One region of the Oerskovia jenensis genome, then DNA from elsewhere that is predicted to be linked to it. Evidence: predicted binding sites of a transcription regulator. Region 1 holds the regulator's gene; the other holds the start of a gene.
What was found. The regulator HspR, encoded in region 1, represses chaperone genes until heat shock. The targets are predictions, from matches to a motif close to AAGTTGAGTCNNNNNGACTCAACTT.

Region 1 (3,395 bases):
GCAACCGGTCGCTGCGTGACCAGGAGGCCGCGCGGGTCAAGGGCGTCGAGGACGTCCTGGCCGCGCTCCTGCCGGTCCTCGACGACATCGACCGGGCCCGCCAGCACGGCGAGCTCGACGGACCGTTCGTCGCGATCTCCGACAAGCTCGACGCGAGCCTCGCGAAGTTCGGCATCGAGCGGTACGGCGTCGTGGGCGAGGAGTTCGACCCGACGGTCCACGAGGCGCTCATGCACCAGGTGGACCCCGAGGCCACGTCGGCCACGGTCAACATGGTCATCGAGCCGGGCTACCGGATCGGCGAGAAGATCGTGCGCGCCGCGCGCGTCTCGGTCGTCGGACCGGAGTAGAAACGGAAGGTGGGTGCCAGGTCCTGCGGGACAGGGCACCCACCGGACCCGGGACGCCCGACGGCGGAGCGCACCTTCCGCGTGAAGGTGACCTCCGCCGTCGGGCCCCGGGAGCACGACCACTATCGATGTAAGCACCACCACCGGCCCCGGGGCCGGTGAGACCTACGAGAGGAGGCGCCTTGACCGGTCAGGACTGGATCGAGAAGGACTTCTACGCCGCGCTGGGCGTCCCCAAGGATGCCGACGACGCCGCGATCAAGAAGGCGTACCGCAAGCTGGCCCGCACCTATCACCCCGACCAGAACCAGGGTGACGCGAAGGCCGAGGCGAAGTTCAAGGAGATCGGCGAGGCCTACGCGGTCCTGTCCGACGCCGAGCAGCGCCAGCAGTACGACGCGATCCGTGCCATGGCCGGCGGGGGCGCCCGCTTCTCCGCAGGAGCCGGCGGACCCGCCGGTGGCGCCGGAGGGTTCGAGGACATCTTCGGCGGCATGTTCGGCGGCGGTGGCGGCGGAGGTGGGGGAGGCCGCGTGCGGTACTCCACCCAGACCGGCGGTGGCGGCGGCTTCGAGGACATCCTCGGGTCGATGTTCGGCGGCGGGGGAGGCCAGACCGGCTTCCGCCCCAACGCCGGGTACCAGCGCCCGCAGGCGGGCGCCGACGTGCACTCGTCGGCCACGCTCGGGTTCCGGCCCGCCGTCGAGGGCTCGACCGTCAACGTCACGACCGAGGGCCGCACCATCACGGCGCGCATCCCGGCCGGCGTCCGCGACGGCCAGAAGATCCGGCTGCGCGGCAAGGGCCGACCCGGCGTCGCGGGCGGCCCACCCGGCGACCTGGTCATCACGGTGCACGTCACGCCGCACCCCGTGTTCTCGGTCGACGAGAAGCACAACCTGCGCCTGACCGTCCCCGTGACGTTCGCGGAGGCAGCCCTCGGCGCGACCATCGAGGTCCCGACGCTCGACGGCAAGCCCGTCAAGGTCAAGGTCCCCGCGGGCACGCCGTCCGGCCGCACGCTGCGCGTCAAGGGCAAGGGCGTCAAGACCGCCAAGGCGACGGGCGACCTGCTCGTCACGATCCAGGTCGTGGTGCCGCAGAAGCTCTCGAAGGCCGCCAAGGAGGCCGTCGAGGCGCTCGCCGCCGCGACCGACGGCGAGAACGACGTACGTTCCGACCTGTTCGGGCGCGCGGCCGAGTAACGGGCGGGCGACCAGCAGGCACGAGGAAGAGCGAGGAGGAGAGCATGGCGAGGAACGAGGCCCCCACGGGGAGCCAGATCCCGTTCAACGCGTACGACGACGCCCCCGTGCTCGCCATCTCGCAGGCCGCGACCCTGGCCGGGATGCACCCGCAGACGCTGCGTCAGTACGACCGGCTGGGACTCGTGACCCCGCGCCGCACCATGGGGCGTGGTCGCCGCTACTCCCAGCGGGACGTGGCCAAGCTCCTCGAGGTCCAGCGGCTCTCCCAGGAGGAGGGCATCAACCTCGCGGGCATCCGCCGTATCCTCGCGCTCGAGGAGCAGGTGAGTCGGCTCGAGTCCCGCCTCGACGCGTTGTCCGCCCGGCTCGAGGGAGGACGCGTGTTCGCGGCCGGGGTGAGCGGCGACGTCGTCGTGGTGCCCCGTGGACGCCGCGTGCGGCGCTCGCGGGGGGAGGAGACGGGGGCAGGCGGCCAGGTCGTCGGTGAGGCGACGGAGGCGCGGGCCCTCGTCCTGTGGCGTCCCGGCCGGGGCTCCTGACCCTTCCCGTGCCCCCCGCCCGACCCGGTGGGCTCGCCCGCACCTGAATCCTCCGGGCGCAATTACGTGCGGTGTGCGTGACGTAAAAATGGCGGAATTCCGCCGAAGTGAGTGAGGCCTTGCTTCCTATACACAGGATGCGCGAAGGAATACCGTGAAGGAATTGCACGGTTGAACGCCCCTGTCCTTCGAGCAAGGAGAAGTCCCATGAGCAGCCTGATGGAGATGCCCCAGGTCGTCGAGTGTTCGATCGACGGATGCGGATACAACCACGAGCACGGCTGCCACGCCGGCGCCGTGACGATCGCCGCGCACGGCAGCGAGGCCGAGTGCGCCACGTTCATCCCCCTGACCGCCAAGGGCGGTCTGGACAAGGTCATCGCCCACGTCGGTGCCTGCCAGCGCGGCGAGTGCGCGCACAACGAGTCGCTCGAGTGCAACGCCTCCTCGATCCGCGTCGGAGCCGGCCCCCAGGGCGCGGACCACGCCGACTGCCTGACCTACAGCCCCCGCTGACCCTCGCGCCGTCCCCCCACGCGCGATTCCCCCACGACGCCCCGTCGTCCCTCGCCGGACGACGGGGCGTCGTGGCGTGCGGGGGGACTCGCCGGGCGGCCGGAGCACCCGACGACCGCGTGGTCTAGCGAGAGAGGTCGTGAAGCATCTTCGCCGCGTCGGCATGCTGCGCGGGAAGGGGCTCGACCCAGATGCGGGGCGGGCGCCGGAGGATCGCCGTCACGCCGAACGTGAGCGCGATGCGTTCGATCCTGTGCCGGAGCTCCGCACGGACCGGGCCGACGTCGGCCGTGCGAGCGCAGAGCGCCGCGTAGATCCCGCCACCGAGCGTCGCGACCGGGTGCCCGAGGCCGAACGTCTCGGTCAGCACCTTGCCCATGGCTGCCGCGCGGGCGACCTTCTGCCAGCCGTCGATGCGTTCGACCGCGACGTCCACCAGGACGAGGCAGTGCGTGGTCGGAGCCGGCGTCCCCAGGCGGTCGGCCAGTCCGTAGGTCTCCTGGAGGCGCTGGACGAGGTAGGGGACCGTGACGAGCCCCGATCGAGGATCGGTCGTCGGCGGAGCGCCCGGAACCACCTCGTTGCCCACGGCCCACCCGGTGCTGACTGCCCGCAGCACGCGAAGATCGGGAGCGGTGCCCCAGAGGTCGAACAAGCAGGTCAGGTCGTCGATCGTCTCGCCGATGCTGATCCCGTCGCGGCCGCGGGCCTCACCGAGCCGCTCGGCCGCAGCGGCCGGGCAGCGGGAGTCCGTGAGCGCCTCGACGAGCGCCTCGACGGCA
Region 2 (3,395 bases), 760 kb from region 1:
GACGCGGCCGCCGCCGCGGGCGTCTCGCGCTACGTCATGGTGTCGTGGATCGGCTCGGTGCCGGACCACGGGATCGCGAAGGACAACAGCTTCTTCCCGTACGCCGACGCCAAGCTCGCAGCCGACGACCACCTGCGCGGCACCGACCTGGACTGGACGATCCTGGGCCCCGGCACCCTGACGACCGACGAGCCGACCGGCATGATCACGGTCGACGCGCACGAGGGGAAGACGTCGCGCGGCAACGTCGCCCTGGTCGTCGCGCAGGCCCTGCGCTCGCCGTCGACCGTGGGGCAGTTCATCCGTTTCGTCGACGGCGAGACGCCGGTCCTGGAGGTCTTCGGCCGCTAGCCGGGTGTCCCGGGGTGCCGAGAACGGGGTTGAGGTCGTTCTGCCGCCGATGCCGACCTCGATCCCGTTCTCGACCGTGGGCAACCTCGTGGTGAGTGAGGGGTCCAGGTCCGGTCGGTGAGACCGGGTCCGGTCGACACTGGACGGTCTCCGGCGTCGTACCCGGTGGGGGTACGGTCGAAGGTGCGGTGGCCCGCTCTCGTGGCCGCCGCCGAGCCCGTTCAGGGCCCCGCCCGACCCCGAGGAGCCACCGGTGAGCAAGGCCAACCCCACCCGCTGGGAGCAGAAGACCGCCGTGAACCCGTCCCACTCGACCTGGTACATCGAGCGGTTCCGCGCCATGGCCGCCCAGGGCGCCGACCTCGCGGGCGAGGCCCGGCTGGTCGACGCGATGGTTCCCCGCGGCGCCCGCATCCTCGACGCGGGCAGCGGCCCGGGGCGCGTCGGTGCCGAGCTCGCGGCGCGCGGGCACGTCGTGGTGGGCGTCGACGTCGACCCCGTGCTCATCGAGGCCGCTCAGGCCGACCACCCCGGTTCGACGTGGCTCGTCGGGGACATCGCCGAGCTCGACCTGCCCGCAGCGGGCATCGCCGAGCCGTTCGACCTGATCGTGTGCGCGGGGAACGTCGTGACCTTCCTCGCGCCCGGCACCGAGGTCGCGGTGCTGCGCCGCTTCCGGGCCCACCTGGCACCGGGCGGGCGGGCCGTCGTCGGGTTCGGGGCCGGGCGCGGGTACGCGTTCGACGACTTCTTCGCCGACGCCGCCGAGGCCGGGCTCGAGGTCCAGCTCAGGCTCTCGACGTGGGACCTGCGACCGTTCGCCGAGGACTCCGACTTCCTGGTCGCGGTACTGGGCTGACACGTCGGGTGGTCGTTCGTCCAGGGCGAACGCCGATCCGGAATTGAGCGTGGGTGACTCAAGTTGTACCGGTCAGAGGTTCCGCACCGACCGAAGGAGTCACCATGACCGCCACCCTGACCACCGCCCCCGCGTTCGACCGCGCCCTGCGCGACCTGCTCACCGCCCGCCCCGTGGCAGGCGTCCCGGCTCACGCCGACGTCTTCCAGGACGGCAACGACCTGGTCGCGCGCTTCGACCTGCCGGGCATCGACCCGGCGCAGGACGTCACGGTCGAGGTCGAGGGCCGCAAGCTCGTCGTGCGCGGCGAGCGCAAGGACGAGCGGGCCGAGGAGACCGAGGGCCGCCGAGTCCGCGAGGTCCGCTACGGCGCGTTCCACCGCGTCGTGACCCTCCCCCAGCCTGCCGACGCGAGCGCGATCAGCGCCCGCTACGACGCAGGAGTCCTGACCGTCACCGTCGCCGGCGTCTACGCCGGCACGACGCCGCAGCGCATCGAGGTCACGACCTCCGCGTCCTGACGGTCCTCCAGACCTCCCCGCCGCAGGTCACCCCCCTTCGGCCCGTGGCGAGGTGAGTCGACGGGCCCGGTGCGAGAGCACCGGGCCCGTCGTGCTGTCCGGGCATCGTCAGGCCGCCGCTCCCGGGGCGCCGTCGTCGGCGACCATCGCCGCGCTCCGGGCCCACAGGTCGGCCGCCAGGCGCGGGTCGCTCACGAGCGGGTGGGTGGTCGCGACCTTGCGCTTGACGTAGTAGCTCCCCGGCTCCCAGTCGACGCCCGGGGTCGTCGTCGCGAGCCACACGAGCGTGTCGGCCCCCTTGGCCGAGGACGTGAGGAATCGGCTCAGCACCGTCTGGTACATGACGCGCATGCTGCTCGTCGACGTCGCGGCGAAGTTCGTCGCGACCACGCCCGGGTGGAACGACGCCGCCGAGACGCCCGCCGCCCGGTACCGGCGGTCGAGCTCGCGCGTGAACAGGTTCACGGCGAGCTTCGCGTTGCCGTACGCGGTGTTGGGCGCGTAGGACCGCTCGGACTCGAGGTCGTCGACGTGGAAGTCGCTGAACAGCCGGTGCGCGGCGCTGCTCGTGCTGAGGACGCTCGCGCGGCTCTCCTCCAACCGGTCGAGCAGCAGCGTCGTGAGGAGGAACGGTGCGAGGTGGTTGACCTGGAACGTCAACTCGTGACCGTCCTCGGAGACCTGACGGTCGGCCATGATGCCGCCCGCGTTGTTCGCGAGGACGTCGATCCGCTCGTAGCGGTCTCGTAGCTGCGCGGCGAGCGACCGCACCTCGGCCAGGCGCGCGAAGTCCGCCACGAAGAAGTCGGCGCCCAGCTCGCGTGCGACCGCCGCGGTCTTCTCGGGCGAGCGCCCCACGACGACGACCTCGTGCCCGTCCTCGGTGAGCGCCCGGGCCGCCGCCGCCCCGATCCCGTCGCTCGCTCCCGTGATGACGATCGTCCTGCGTGCCATGTGCCACCCCGCCTCGTCCGTGCCGTCGCCGCGCCCGCGCCCTGTGCCGCCGCGCCCTCACGGAGCGTAGACCGCGCACGACCGCCCGGCGCGCCACGGCGCCCGGCCGTGGCGTCGGCCGAGCCCCCGGCTAGACGACGGGCTCGGGCGCCGGGTCGGGCGACGGTGCCGCGTCGGCCTCTCGCGCGAAGCGGTCCCGTAGCCCCAGCGCGGTCGAGCGCCACGCCGCGGCCCGCTTGATCGTCGCGCCCATCTCGCCCTCGTCGACCGGGACGTGCACGACCCGCACGCCCCGCTCGGCCGCGAGCGCGAGCATCGCGTCGGTCGACTCCGGGAACGCGAGCTGCAGCAGGACCGACGTCGTGGTCGCCTGCCGCTCCCCCTCGCCGAGGCGCCGCTTGTAGTGGATCTGAGTCACGGTCCGCCGGGTGAACGAGGTGGTCCGCGCGGTCGCCGGGCCGCCACCCGGCGCCTCGCCCGCGGTGCCGCCGGACTCCAGGAGGTGAGCGGCGTCGTCGGGCAGCGGGACGACGCTCAGGTAGAGCGAGACGAGCAGCTCCGAGATCTTTCCCAGGACCCAGCCGCGCCCCGGCAGGCGCGGGATCACGCGCAGGTACTGCGCGAAGTTCGCCTCGAGCGCGTCGGCCGACAGGCTCGTCCACGCGGGCTGCGTGCGCACCTCGAGGACGCGTTCCCAGTCGATCGCGTCG

Region 2: the regulator HspR is predicted to act here: its motif matches at 1,251-1,275, upstream of JOD49_RS10120 (Hsp20/alpha crystallin family protein).

What each region holds. Positions count from the first base shown of each region.
Region 1 is NZ_JAFBBO010000001.1:3,011,471-3,014,865, forward strand. It holds gene grpE (nucleotide exchange factor GrpE) at 1-350, shown strand, start outside; gene JOD49_RS13575 (DnaJ C-terminal domain-containing protein) at 533-1,555, shown strand; gene JOD49_RS13580 (heat shock protein transcriptional repressor HspR) at 1,600-2,097, shown strand; gene JOD49_RS13585 (DUF1540 domain-containing protein) at 2,305-2,613, shown strand; gene JOD49_RS13590 (hypothetical protein) at 2,738-3,395, opposite strand, start outside.
Region 2 is NZ_JAFBBO010000001.1:2,249,218-2,252,612, forward strand. It holds gene JOD49_RS10110 (SDR family oxidoreductase) at 1-351, shown strand, start outside; gene JOD49_RS10115 (class I SAM-dependent methyltransferase) at 605-1,210, shown strand; gene JOD49_RS10120 (Hsp20/alpha crystallin family protein) at 1,315-1,731, shown strand; gene JOD49_RS10125 (SDR family NAD(P)-dependent oxidoreductase) at 1,840-2,685, opposite strand; gene JOD49_RS10130 (hypothetical protein) at 2,816-3,395, opposite strand, start outside.